One region of the Flexivirga alba genome, then DNA from elsewhere that is predicted to be linked to it. Evidence: riboswitches for the same ligand, from Rfam matches in the RefSeq annotation. Region 1 holds a riboswitch; the other holds the start of a gene.

Region 1 (7,118 bases):
TGGACGCTGAACGCGAGGCAGCCTTCTACGTGCACTGGCTGGATTTCATGCGCGTGTTGAAGCCGGCCGGCGTGCGGTGGACGCTGCCCCGGCTGTCTCGTGACAATCGCGCCGAGCGGGTCGTCGCCGGCTGCGATGTCGCGCTGGCGAACCAGCGCGCCACCGACGAACAGCGGTGTGTGACCAATGATTTCGAGTTAACCCCACCCGAGCAGATCCTGGCGATCTCCGGGCCGAACCAGGGCGGCAAGACCACCACCGCCAGGATGTTCGGGCAACTGCACTACCTGGCCTCCCTCGGGTTACCGGTTCCGGCCGCACAAGCGGCACTGTTCCTGCCGGACGCGGTCTACACGCATTTCGAGCGGGCCGAGAGCATCGAAACCCTGGCGGGCAAGCTGGAGGACGAACTGCGCCGCGCCAGAGCACTGTTGGAGAACGCGACCGGCGACAGCGTCATCGTTTTCAACGAGACGTTCGGCTCGACGTCCCTGGCCGATGCCTACGTGCTGGGCGCGACGATCTTGCGGCAGGTGATCGACACCGGTGCCCTCGGCGTGTACGTGACCTTCGTGGACGGGCTGACCCGACTGGACCAGCACGTGGTGAGCATGATGAGCACCACCGATCCCGACGACGACGCGGTGCGCACGTTCAAGGTGGTGCGCAAACGTGCGGACGGCAAGGTGCACGCGGCTGCGATCGCGCGCCGCCATCAGCTGACGTATGACGACATTCGTCAGGCGGTCAGCTGATGCGCCCCCACTTGCTGTTTCCCGACCGGGACCTGGGCGCGCCCGCTGAGAGCATGCCGCCGCTGCTGGCCGACCTGGTCGCTGATCTGGAGCTGCCCACCGTGCTGAGCGCGATGGCCGGCAAGGACGCGTTGACGTACGCGGTATGTGCGCAGGTCCTGACCGCCAACGACACGACACCGCAGATCGTGCGCCACCGGCAGGCGGTGCTGGCCGACGCGATCGCCCATGCTGCCGAGTTCGCGCAGCTGTACACGATCGCCACCGAGGCGATCGCTGATGAGAAGAAGATCTACCGCAGCACGTTCCGACTGCGACCGGAATCCACCCTGCGCCGGTCCGTGGAGGTCCTCAAACGACTGCTGGACGCGGTCGCCCGGGTACGGCAGGTGACCGACGCACTCAGCGCGGCCGCCAGGTCGGACGCCGTGCGCGGCATGTGCGCCGTGCTGGCCGACCAGCTCGATGACCCCTACTTGCACGAGGCCAGAGAGCAGGTGAGAGAGCTGGAACTGGCGCACGGCCTGCTGGTGTCGGCGCAGCTGGATCGAAACGATGCGGTGTCCAGGATGCGGCCGCTGCTGGCGCGCACGTCGGGCAACTGGCTGATCGGGCGGCGGCCGCGGCTGCGCAAACCCACGTTCTCCTACACGATCGCCGACCGCGACCAGGCAGGGATGGAAGCGTTCGCTGAGTTCCGCGACCGCAGCCTCACTCAGGTCTCCCACGCCGCCGACACCTCGGCAACACACATTCTGGGCTTCCTGACCTGCCTGCAACGCGAAGTGGCCTTCTACCTCGGCTGCGTCCGGTTGCAAGGTGTCTTGCGCGAGCTTGAGGTACCGACGTGCGTGCCGGACGTCTGCACGGGCGACGTCCGTGAACTGAACGCGACCGCGCTGCGGGATGTACCGCTTGCGGTGCAGAGCGAACGCGCACCGGTGCCGGTGACGGTCGCTGCCAGCCGGGCACGCCTGGTGGTGTTCACCGGCGCCAACAGGGGCGGCAAGTCCACGACGCTGCGGGCGGTCGGAGTGGCCCAGCTGATGGCTCAGGCGGGCATGTTCGTGGCCGCCGACCGGTTCCGGTTTGCCGTCTGCACAGGCGTTTTCACCCACTTCAAGCGTGAGGAGGACACCGCCATGGTGCACGGCAAGTTCGACGAGGAACTGGAGCGGATGAGCAGGATCACCGGTGCGGTAGCACCGGGCGGGATGCTGCTGGCCAACGAGTCGTTCGCCTCCACCAACGAGCAGGAGGCCTCCGACATCGGCTTCGACGTGCTCACCGCCCTGGTCGACAGCGGCGTCACCGTCCTGTTGGTGACGCACCTGTTCACCCTGGCCAAGCAACTGTTCGACGACTCACGTCCGTCGGTGTTTCTGCGGGCCGAACGCGGCGCTGGCGGTGAGCGCCCCTTCCAGCTGCTCGAAGCGCCGCCGCTGCCCACCAGCTTCGGCGGCGACGTGTACCGCACGGTGTTCGGCACACCACTGGACAGCTCCTTAACCGGTGACGGTCCGGACACGGAACGTCAAGAACCGCAACCGGTTACATCCCGTCACGATCACTCAGATACCACCATTCCCCTACCGAGCCCAGCGAAGAGGTCACGATGACAACGAACCAGGACGTGCGACTCACCGGTGTCAGCGCGGAGCAGATTCTGGACTCTCGCGGCCATCCCACTCTGCAGGTCGAGGTGGTCACCGCCGACGGGCTGAGCTTCTTCGGCAGCGCACCGTCGGGCGCCTCGACTGGCGAGCACGAAGCGCGTGAACTGCGCGACGGCGGCACCGACTTTCGCGGGCTCGGCGTCACCAAGGCAATGACGTTCGTCGACAGTCAGATCGAGCCGGTCCTGACCGAGAAGGCCTGGACGACCCTGGATCAGATCGATGGCACACTCGCCGCATTGGACGGCACCGGAAATTTCGCGAAGATCGGCGCCAACACCGCGGTCGCGGTCTCCATCGCCTGCGCCCGCGCGTTCGCGCACCAGCAACGAATCCCGTTGCACCAGTGGGTATCCGAGCAGTTGGGAACGACACCGGTGATGCCGGTGCCGCACTTCAACGTGGTCAACGGTGGCGCGCACGCCGCCAATGATCTGGCGTTCCAGGAGTTCCTCATCGCCCCCACCGGGGCGAGGACCATCTCCGATGCCATCCAGATGGGTGCCGAGATTTACGCCGCGCTGGAGAGCGAGCTGCGGTCCCGGTTCGGCGCGCTTGGCGTCGGCGACGAGGGCGGGTTCGCCCCGGACACCGACGACGAGAACCAGGTGCTGGACGTTTTGGTCCGGAGTATCGAACGCGCCGGCCTGTCACCGGGACTTAACGTCCGGCTGGCGCTGGACGCCGCAGCGAATAGCTTCTATGACGGTAAGTACTACCGGCTACACGGCCGCTGGCGGTCCGCCGACGACCTGCTGGAGCGGTATGTCCACCTGGCGGCGAACTATCCGATCTGGAGCATCGAGGACCCGTTCGATGAGTCGGACCGGGACGCGTGGCGCGACATCGTGGATCGGCTGGGCTCGACGGTGCAGATCCTGGGTGATGACATCTTCGTCACCGACGCGCAGCGCATCCGTGTCGGCGCCAAGGAGGGGATCGCGAACGCCGCACTGATCAAACCGAATCAGGTCGGCACGGTCACCCAGACGCTTGAGGCGTTACGGGCCGCACAGGAGGTGGGATTCCGCACCATGGTGTCGCACCGGTCCGGGGAAACACTGGACACGTTCATCGCTGACCTGGCCGTGGGCGCCGGGACCGGCCAGCTCAAAGCGGGCGCGCCCGCCCGGGGTGAGCGGGTAGCCAAGTACAACCGGCTTACCCGGCTGCAGAAGTTGCATCCCGAGTTGCGGTATGCCCATTGGTGGGCGGACTGAACAGCGATGGCAGTCACTCAACGGGACTCAACTGTCGGCTGCGGCCACCTTGTCCATCTCCAGGATGCGCCATCCCTGAGTCTTGTTGTGTTGCAACACGTTCCAGCAGGCGGTTCGCTGTCGCGGCGGTACGGTCAGGGACGTGTCCAGGTGGCCCAGCAGCAGTTGGTTGACCGCGTCGTGGGCGACCAGCACCACCCCTGGCTGGTCGGCATACGCGTCCAGCGCGGCAGCAGCGCGGGCGAGAACATCCTCGGCGGGCTCCACACCGGGGGCCGCGTCCAGCGACCCCCACTGGGCGATCACTGCGGCCTTGGGGTGGCCGGCCCACTGCCCGTAGTCGCGGTCCATCAGCCGCTCGTCGGCTTCGGCGGTGGTGTCGGCGGCGGCGGCGATCGCTTCGGCTGTGCGGCGTGCCCGCAGCAAGGGACTGTGTCGCACTACCTGCACGTCATACACACTGAGCGCTTCGGCGAGGGCCGCGACCTGCCGCCGGCCCACGTCGTCCAGGTCCGGGTCCAGGTGCCCGCGCAACTCACCGTTGGCGTTCAGCACGGTTTGCCCGTGCCGGGCCAGGATGAGGCGGCACCATTCATCCTTCGACTCAGCCATCACACCTGGTTCCGTCCTGCCTTGCGATCAGCGTTGGCGTGCAGCACCGTACGCCGACCGACGCGCCGACGGAAGTACTTGACCGGCGGTGGCGCCGCTGCTTGCATGGGGCCCGCACCGAAGGGCGATGGAGCTCGCCTGGGCCCGCGGCCCGAACCGCCGACCCGGCTAATAGCCCCTTCCAAGCTGCTGCTGGGAGGTGTGGTGCGCCCAATTGCCCTGATCGCGTCCCGCCGAGCATGAGCGGCCTCCCGCTGTCGGCGATTCAGGCGGGTCAAGTCCTCACCGTCGGTCTCGGCGCGCCCGTCGTCAGCGGCGTGATCGCCACGGTCGAGGCCCGGATGCAGGGGCGACGGGGACCTCGGGTGCTGCAACCGTTCTACGACCTGCACAAAATGTTCCGCAAGGAATCCGTAGCACCCATCGGGTCCGGCTGGTTGTTCCTGGCGGCACCGGTGATCGCCATCGCCAGCTACCTGACGGTGCCGATGCTCATCCCGGTGCTGACCACCTATCCGCTGCCGTTGGCGACCATGGGCGACATCCTCGGCGGCGGCTTCCTGCTGTCGTTTGCCAGCTTCCTGGTGGCGGTCGCCGCGACCGAGACCGGCGACCCGTACGCGCAACTGGGCGCCAGTCGCGCCAAGACATTCGGCGCCATCACCGAACCGGTCTTGCTGATGGTGTTTTTCACGGTCGCCGCGGTGACCGCCACCGATCTGCCGTACGCGCTCGGAGAGACCGTGCGCAGCGGCCCGGCCCAAGTCGTGCGCCCCTCGCACCTGCTGGCGACCGGGGCGCTGCTGATGGTGATCTTGTACGAGACCGCCCGCATCCCGATCGAGACCCATACCGGCACCAACGAGCTCGGGATGATCGAGACCGCCCGCCCGTTCGAGCACTCCGGCCCCTATCTGGCGTTGTTGCACTGGGGCTCGATGATCAAACAGCTGGTGTTGTTCACCATCCTGCTGAACATCTTCGCCGCGCCCTGGGGCATGTCATCGGGCACCCATCTTCTGCCGGTGCTCGGCGCCGCCGGCGCACTGATCGGCAAGTCGGTGCTACTGGGTCTGCTGATCGCCGCCCTGGACAACAGCTTCGCCAAACTGCGGCTGTTCAAGATCACCGAATTCGCCGCCGCCGCATTCCTGCTGGCGATCTTCGCTGTCTGCACCCTGTTCCTGGGCGGTGGCTGATGTGCCTCACCGGCAGCACCGGTGTCGTGATGGCGCCGACAGTCTTTGAAGGGACGGCCAGCACGATCGCCATGATCGTGCTGCTGCTGGAATTCCTGATGCTGCGCTCTGCCCTACTGCGCGCGCAGGTCCGGTTGTACGCGGCGCAGTCGACCGTTGTCAGCATCCTGGCCGCGGTTATCGCGCACGGCCGGTCCCTGCCCGAACTGTATGTGCTGGCGGTGATTTCGTTCGCGCTCAAAGCGGTGCTGGTGCCGTGGGTGATCTCTCGGATGATGCGTGACTCGGCGACCGAGATCGCCGGCAGCGGCGTCCTAGGGGTGGCCAGCGAGGTGATCGTGTCCATCGGCGTCGCCACGTTCGGGTTCTTTGCCGTCGGCGCGTTGCACATTCATTCGCCCGTGCTGCCCAGTGCCGCGTTGAGCCTGGCGGTTGCGGTGGTGCTGGTCTCGTTCGTGCTGATGATCGTGCGCCGGGACGTGATCAGCCAGTCCATCGGGTTCTTCTCCCTGGAGAACGGTGTCTCGCTGGCCAGTCTCGTTGTCGCGGCCGGGATGCCGCTGATCCTGGAGGTGGCGTTCCTGTTCGACCTGCTGGTGGCCGTGGTGGTCTTCGGGATCCTGATGCGCACCCACCACCGGCACGCGGAGTCGTTGTCCACCGCCGACCTGACCTCGCTGCGGGACTGACATGACCGGGTGCCTGATCGCGTTGCTGCTGATACCGCTGGCCGCGGCCGGCCTCTCTGCCACGCTGCGTGGGTGGGCCGGGCACGCGGTCACCATCGCCGCCGGTCTGGCCTCGTGCGCGCTGGTGGCGTCGATGTGGACCTCGGTCGGGCGGGGCGCCATCGGCGTCGGGTTTCTGCGGGTGGATGCGGTGTCCATGGTGTTCCTGCTCGGGACGTCGTTCCTGTATGCCGTGGTCGCGGTCTACACCGCCGGATACCTGCGCGCCGAACTGGCGCAGCGCACCCCACGCGCCGGGCTGCGGTATCAGCGCCGATTCTTGCTGGGGATCAACCTGTTCGTGTGGGCGATGCTGTTCGCGCCGTCGGTCAACGGACTGGCCCTGGTGTGGGTCGGTGTCGAAGTCACCACCATCGTCTCGGCCGTCCTGGTCGCCATCGATGACACCGAAGCGGCTGCCGAGGCGGCCTGGAAATACGTGCTCATCGCATCCTGCGGCCTCGGGATCGCCCTGCTGGCAACGATATTCATGTATTACGCCGGAGCCCAGGTGTTGGGCGAGTCCTATGACCTGTCGTTCCCGCAGTTGCTCGCGCACGCCGGGCAATTGCCCGCCACCCCGGTGCGGCTCGCGTTCGTGCTGGCCGTGATCGGCTTCGGCACCAAGGTCGGACTCTTTCCGGTGCACACCTGGTTACCGGACGCACACGCCGAGGCGCCAACGCCGCTGTCCGCGTTGTTGTCCGGATCGTTGCTGGCAGTCAGCTTCTACGCGATCCTGCGGTTCTACCAGGTCACGGCAGCCGCGGTCGGTGCCGGCTTCGCGGGCGGAGTCCTCCTGGTGTTCGGGGTCCTGACCCTGTTGCTCGCCGCGCTGTACCTGCTCGACCAACGCAATCTCAAGCGGCTGCTGGCCTATTCGAGCGTCGAGCACATGGGCATCCTGGCGATCGGGGTCAGCTTCGGT
Region 2 (7,118 bases), 250 kb from region 1:
GCGGATCCTGCATCAGCACCTCTGACGCGCGCGCCAGCGTGATGCGGCCGTCCTTCGCACGGTAGAGCGTGATCGACAAAAGATCGGTGCCCGGGATGAATTCCTGGGCGAGCAGCTGACCGTCATACCCGGCGGCCTGCAGCTGGTCGAGCAACTCGTCCAGCTGTTGTTGACCCGCCACCTGGTAGAGCTTCTTCTTGCCCGGCATACGGAGAGCGGCGAAGTGGCCGGAGTCGGCCGGCTTGACGATGAGCGGCCACGGTAGGTCGAGATCGCCAGTGGCCGGGCGACCGTCGGCGAAGTCGAGCACGGCGGTGCGCGGCGTCGGCACACCGGCTGCCGCGCACAACTCGTTGAAGTCCTGCTTGTTCGAGACCTTGCGCAGCATCTCCGGCGACTCGTGCGGCACGACGACGTTCTTGCCGAGTGTGGTCCGTTTTGCCGACAGCGCCTGCACCAAGCCGTCGTGGTTGGTGAGCGGAATGACTGTCAGCTCAGGGTTTTCGGTTGCCAGCTTGCGGATCTCACGCAGGATCAGGTCGTAGTTGTGCACGCCGTCCGGGCCGACCTCGCGCACCTCGGAGATGATCGAGGAGTCCGCGATCGCTCCGGTGGTGAAGGGCACGACGGCGACGCTGGTCAGGCCGTAGCGCTCGTGGAAGGCGCGCGCGAGCGCGTAGCCGGAGAGGGTGAAGTCGAGGATCACCGGCAGCACCTTCGGCGCCGCGGTCGGGGGCTTCGGTGCACGCGTGACCGCGCCGGCGAGCTTGCCGGCTGCAGTGTCGGCGAGGTTGACCGCGTCGGACTTCGACCGCGGCACTCCCCCGACGATGGTGCGCGCGGTCTGCTTGGCACGCCCGACACCGGCGATCGCCTTCCGCTGTGCGTGATAGGCGCGCAGCACGTTCGGGCGCAGCACGAGGTCCCACGGTCCGGGTGCGTCGATCATCCCCTTCTTGGCGAAGGCGAGCTTGAACTCGTTGAGCGTGTCCAGATATGGCGAGCGGTCCGAGCCGCAGCCCAGGAAGTCGAAGAACGTCGCGCCCTCGGCCTTGGTCGCGCGCATCGTCCCCCACGCCATCAGGTATGCCGCGAGCAACTTGCGGGCCTCGGAGGACGATGCCGCGAAGTAGTAGTCGACCTCACCGTCATACACGGTGACCAGTGCCCAGGAGACGACTGTGCCCTGGTGCCGCACCGTGTAGAGCCGGCATACCTCGGGGCCGAGCTGCCGCAGCATCTCGTAGTAGAACGCCGGCGGCCGCAGCACGAAATCGCCGCGTTTGCCGGTCTCCTCGAAGATCGGGTAGATGACGTCGGCGAACTCCTGCTCACTGATCGCGGTGTCATCGGTGAAGACGAGCTCGTCGTTCTTCATCGCCTTGCGGATGTTGCGCCGCCCGCTCTGCGACATCTCCGACAGCAGCTGGTCCTCGTCCTTGGTCAGGTCGAGCACGATGGTGCGGTCGTAGAAGATCGCGATCAGCGGGTCGGTCAGGTCCGCGCCGGGGTGCACGGTGTGCAGCCGAAGCACGGCGGCGTTCGGCCGCTCACCACGGATGTATGACGCCAGGGCGTCCCGTAACTCACGCTCGCGCGCGGCGCTGCGGTCGTCGTCCAACCAGATCGGCCCGTGCTTGGCCCACAGCTGCTCCAGGAATCGGCCCGCGAACGACGTCAGGCTGAGCGCCGCCATCGGGGTGTCACCGTCAGTGACGACCAGGTACCGCCAGTGCTCCCGCCCGGGCAGCACGGAGTCGTACTGCGCCCATTCGGGCGACTGCTCGACGGGGACCGTCTTGCCGGCCCGGTGGACCGTGTCGAGGAATTCGGTGGCGGTGCAAGCGCGAACGGACAGCGTCACAAATCTGGCTTTCGTGGGGCGGGCTTGGGCGCCCCACAGCATACGGGGCGGGCACCCGTGCCCCCGGGCGACGCGTCGACGTGTCGCACTACCCCAGAATGTCCGGCAGGCGCTTCTCGATGAAGGGAAGCACCTCTGCGATGGTCACGTCGCGACCGAGCTCTTGGGTGAGCGACGTGACCCCGGCGTCCGGGATGCCACACGGGACAATGTTGTTCGCCCACGACAGATCACAGTCACAGTTGAGTGCGAATCCGTGCATGGTCACGTCTCGGCTGACCCGGACGCCGATCGCACCGATCTTGCGTTCGAGCTCGCCGTCCTCGGCGGGCAGCCACACGCCGCTGCGTCCTTCGACCCGCATCGTTGTCACGCCGAGGTCCGCACACACGTCGATCATCAGTTGCTCCAGCCGGCGCACGTGACCGACGACATCGAGTGGGATCGGCAGGCGCACGATCGGATAGCCGGTGAGCTGGCCCGGCCCGTGCCAGGTGATCCGGCCACCACGGTCGACCTCGACCACGGGTGTCTTGTCGACCGGCCGGTCATACCAAGCGGTCCGCTTGCCGGCCGTGTAGACGGCCTGGTGCTCGAGCAGCAGGGTGGTGTTCTCCTGTTCGCCCGCGACGACGCGGGCGTGCACCTCGCGTTGCAGATCCCACGCGGCCTGGTAGTCGACGAAGTCCGGGTCGAACCCGACGTGTTCGATGCGCATGGCATCACGCTACGCCGCCGGTGCTCGTCGATTCCGGCGCAGGGGTCGCCACGGGGTGGCCGAGATCCCCTATCCTGAGCGCGGGCGATGGATCCCGCCCGGGCGTGCGCCCGAACCGCAACACTGCTGATGGTTCCTACCACGTCGAGGTCGACGGGTAGGTCACGCTGCCCGTCATCACCCGGAGGGCCGAAGATGACTGCCGCGCAGCCACCACAGCCGAGTCCAGATCGCTTGGTGGATTTTCACGCCCATCCGATCGTGGTCGGCGTCATACCCGGACAGCCACCGCTGGTCGCCCTCACCGCCGTGAACCTGGCGCGCGCCGTCGGTGCTCCGTCGGTGCACTTCGGTTTCGCGGACCGCTCGCGCTACGTGGTGCAAGAGCATGAGGACGGCAGCGTGCGGCATGCGCCGATCGATCCGGATGACGCCGACGAGCAGTGGCGGGCCACCGCCGAGGACATCACCGAAGAATTGCGCAGCGTGCTCGGCGAGGACGGAGTCCCCTGGCACTTCCACTATCTGGCGGGACGGCCCGACCGCGCGCTGACGCACCTCGCCCGCTCGGTGGACGCGGCTGGTTTCGTGGTCGGCACTCGGGTCGGCAAGCACCCGATGCGGGAGTTCCTCGGGGAGTCCGTTTCGGTGCGCCTCGCGCACCACCAGCACCGCCCGGTGATCGTGGTGCCGATCCAGGTCGTCGACTGGTCGGACGGTCTGCCGTGGCACTGACGTCCACACGCCGCCACACCACCACCCGCCACGCTCATCGCAACCCATTCCTCCTCGGCACTGTCTTCGTCGGCGGCGCCTGCGGGACCGCCATACGTTCGCTGCTGGAAGACGCGTTCTCCCGGCCGACGGGCTCCTGGCCATGGATCACGTTCGCCATCAACGTGATCGGGGCATTCGTGCTCGGCTTCCTACTGGAAGCACTGGTCCGGTCCGGAGAGGACAGCGGCGGCCGACGCCTCGCCCGGTTGGGTGTCGGCACCGGACTGCTCGGCGGGTTCACGACATACAGCACGTTCATGGTGGAGACGACGAAGCTGCCGTGGCCGGTCGCCGTCGGGTATGCCGTCACCTCCGTCGTCGTCGGTGCCCTCGCGGCCTGGGCGGGCATCCGCGCTGCGCGCTCCGTCACCCTGCGCGGCGGTGAAAACGCATGACAACGTTACTGATTGCGCTCTGCGGTGGTGCTGGCGCGGTCTCCCGATTCGCCCTCGATGCGGAGGTCCGGCATCGGGTCCGCGGGTCGTTCCCGGTCGGCACCTTCGTGATCAACGTGCTCGGTTCGTTCCTGCTCGGAGTCCTCACCGGTGCGGCGACACATCACGCAGGGTGGCTGTCACCGACGGCGAAGGCGGGTCTCGGCACCGGCTTCTGCGGCGGTTTCACCACCTTCAGCACCGCGTCCGTGGAGACGACCCGGCTGTGGCTGACGACCGGCAAGACCGAGGGCGGCCGGTATGCCGTTGCCACCGTGGCGATTTCGTTGCTGGCCGCGTTTCTCGGTCTCGCCCTCGGCACCGCTCTCTCCTGATTGACCGGCATACCGAACGATTGAGCGGCATACGGATTCGCGTCGAATCCGTACGCCGCTCAATGCGGGGGTATGCCGGTCAATCAGATCTCGATCCCTACGATCGAGCTTCCACGCGCCGCTCCGGTCCTCGCTCCTTCGTCGCTGCGGTCCTCACGCCGCTGTCAGATCTCGATGTTGGCCATCACGTGCTTCACGCGCGTGTAGTCCTCGAAACCGTAGAGCGACAGGTCCTTGCCGTAGCCGCTGTGCTTGAAACCGCCGTGCGGCATCTCGGCGACCAGCGGAATGTGCGTGTTGATCCAGACGCAGCCGAAGTCGAGCGCCTTGGAGACCCGCATCGCCCGGCCGAAGTCCTTGGTCCACACCGAGGACGCCAGGCCGAAGGGCACGTCGTTCGCCCAGGCGATCGCGGCCTGTTCGTCGGTGAAACGCTGCACGGTGATGACCGGGCCGAAGATCTCCTGCTGGATCGCCTCGTCCGTCTGTTGCAGCCCGGACACGACCGTCGGCTCGATGAAGAAGCCATCGCCGAAACCGCTCGCCCGATGACCGCCGGCAGCGACGTTGGCGTTGTCCGGCAACCGGTCCAGAAACCCGGTCACGTGCTTCAACTGGTTGGCATTGTTGACCGGTCCGAGCAGCGCGTCCTCGCTGTCCGGCATACCGAGTTTCGCGTCGTTCTTGGCGAATTCGGCCAGTGCCGCCACGAAATCGTCGTGTATGCCGGGGGCGGCGAGCACCCTGGTCGCGGCGGTGCAGTCCTGACCGGCGTTGAAGTATCCGGCCGTCCCGATGCCCTCGATCGCTGCCTCGATGTCGGCATCATCGAAGACGATGACCGGCGCCTTGCCGCCCAACTCGAGGTGAACCCGCTTGAGATCCTTGGCCGCCGAGTTCGCGACCTGGATGCCCGCACGGATGGATCCGGTGATCGCCACCAGCTGCGGGGTGGGGTGCTCCACGAGCATCCGACCGGTCTCGCGGTCGCCGGTGATGACGTTGAACGTGCCGGCCGGCAGGAACTCCGACGCCAGCTCCGCCATCAGCAAAGTGGTCTCCGGTGTCGTGTCGCTCGGCTTGAGCACCACGGCGTTGCCCGCGGCCAGGGCCGGGGCGATCTTCCACATCGCCATCATCATCGGGTAGTTCCACGGGGTCACCTGACCGACGACACCGATCGGCTCACGACGAATGAATGACGTGTGCCCGGCCATGTATTCGCCGGCCGCCTTGCCTTCGAGCATCCGTGCTGCACCGGCGAAGAAGCGCAGCTGGTCGACCATCACCGGCACTTCCTCGCTGGCGGTCAGCGCGTAGGGCTTACCGGTGTTCTCGGCCTCCAACTTCACGAAGTCATCCGCGCGGGCCTCGATCGCGTCGGCGAACTTCAGCAGCGCGTGCTGTCGCTCACCGGGCGTGACCTGGCCCCATTCAGCGAACCCCTTGGAGGCCGCGCTGTATGCCGCATCGACATCTGCCTGCGTCGAAACAGGTGACTTGGCAACAACTTTCGCGGTCGACGGGTTGACGATGTCAATCGTCTGATCGGTCTCGGCAGCGACATACTCACCGCCGACGAAGTTGCGCAGCTCGCGCGGGCTGTCAGTCATACGACACTCCTTTGTGTGTTTGTCAGCACTTGAATCCTGCCTTCGCCCTCGGGCCTCGATACGGGCTCGCCTAGCGGCTCGCCCTACTCGACCAGCTTGGTCCTGTCAGCACTCGATGTCTTCTGTCGTGCTTCCGCGGCGCGCTCCGGGCCTCGTTCCTCGATCCTCGCGCACCTGTCAGCACTCGATCACATTCACGGCCAGGCCGCCACGTGCAGTTTCCTTGTACTTGATCGACATGTCGCGTCCGGTGTCGCGCATGGTCTTGATCGCCTTGTCCAGGCTCACGGTGTGCACGCCGGTGCCGTGGACCGCGAGGCGCGCGGCGTTGATCGCCTTCACACTCGCGATCGCGTTGCGTTCGATGCACGGGATCTGCACCAGGCCGCCGACCGGGTCGCAAGTCAGCCCGAGGTTGTGTTCGATGCCGATCTCGGCGGCGTTCTCGACCCGGGTAGGGCTGCCGCCCATGACTTCGGCCAGGCCGCCGGCAGCCATCGCGCACGCGGACCCGACCTCCCCTGGCAGCCGACCTCGGCGCCCGAGATCGAGGCATTCTCCTTGAAGAGGATGCCAATTGCCGCTGCTGTCAACAGGAATCGGACGACGCCGTCGTCGTCGGCATCCGGCACGAAGTTGACGTAGTAGTGCAGGACAGCCGGGATGATGCCCGCCGCGCCGTTGGTCGGCGCAGTCACGATCCGGCCGCCGGAGGCGTTCTCCTCGTTGACAGCGAGTGCGTAGAGGTTGACCCAGTCCATGACGCGCAGCGGATCATCGCGCAGTGCACCCTTGGTGAGCTCGCGGTAGAGCTCCGGGGCTCGGCGCGGCACTCGCAACCCACCCGGCAGGATTCCTTCGTGGCCGATGCCGGCCTGCACGCAGTCACGCATGACGGACCACAGATGCAGCAGTCCGCTGCGGACCTCTTCGGCTGATCGCCAGGCGAGCTCGTTGCGCATCATCAGGTCCGCGATCGAGCAGCCCTCACGTTCGCAGATGGCCAGCATTTCGGCACCGGTGGTGAAGGGCAACTCGACCTTCGTGTCGTCCAGCACGACGCGGTCCGCTCCGGCGGCTTCCTCGTTGACCACGAAGCCGCCACCAACGGAGTAGTAGACGTGCGAGGAAACGACTTCGCCCTGTGCGTCATACGCATCGAACTGCATGCCGTTGGGGTGCGCCGGCAGGGACTTGCGCCGGTGCATGACCAGGTCGGCGTCCGGGTCCCAACCGATCGACCGAGTGCCGTTCAACTGCAAGGTATGGCGCGCGCGCGCCTCCTCGATGCGAGCTTCGGTGGTTGCCGTGTCGACGGTCTCGGGGGCCTCGCCCTGCAGGCCGAGTACGACCGCCTTGTCCGAGCCGTGGCCGTGC

The links. A riboswitch is a leader RNA that binds a small molecule or an ion and turns the genes downstream of it on or off. The one in region 1 is predicted to bind fluoride.
Region 2: another riboswitch for fluoride. It lies ahead of ACFQDH_RS13995 (universal stress protein); the one in region 1 lies ahead of ACFQDH_RS15210 (respiratory chain complex I subunit 1 family protein).

Annotation. Positions count from the first base shown of each region.
Region 1 is NZ_JBHSWH010000001.1:3,104,603-3,111,720, reverse strand. It holds gene ACFQDH_RS15230 (MutS-related protein) at 1-755, shown strand, start outside; gene ACFQDH_RS15225 (MutS-related protein) at 755-2,374, shown strand; gene eno (phosphopyruvate hydratase) at 2,371-3,651, shown strand; gene ACFQDH_RS15215 (histidine phosphatase family protein) at 3,679-4,263, opposite strand; fluoride riboswitch at 4,378-4,451, shown strand; gene ACFQDH_RS15210 (respiratory chain complex I subunit 1 family protein) at 4,503-5,462, shown strand; gene ACFQDH_RS15205 (hypothetical protein) at 5,462-6,151, shown strand; gene ACFQDH_RS15200 (proton-conducting transporter transmembrane domain-containing protein) at 6,153-7,118, shown strand, end outside.
Region 2 is NZ_JBHSWH010000001.1:2,855,952-2,863,069, reverse strand. It holds gene ACFQDH_RS14005 (GNAT family N-acetyltransferase) at 1-1,864, opposite strand, end outside; gene lipB (lipoyl(octanoyl) transferase LipB) at 1,953-2,582, opposite strand; fluoride riboswitch at 2,657-2,728, shown strand; gene ACFQDH_RS13995 (universal stress protein) at 2,778-3,317, shown strand; gene ACFQDH_RS13990 (fluoride efflux transporter FluC) at 3,308-3,754, shown strand; gene ACFQDH_RS13985 (fluoride efflux transporter FluC) at 3,751-4,128, shown strand; gene ACFQDH_RS13980 (gamma-aminobutyraldehyde dehydrogenase) at 4,293-5,741, opposite strand; partial or broken gene ACFQDH_RS13975 (L-serine ammonia-lyase) at 5,919-7,118, opposite strand, start outside.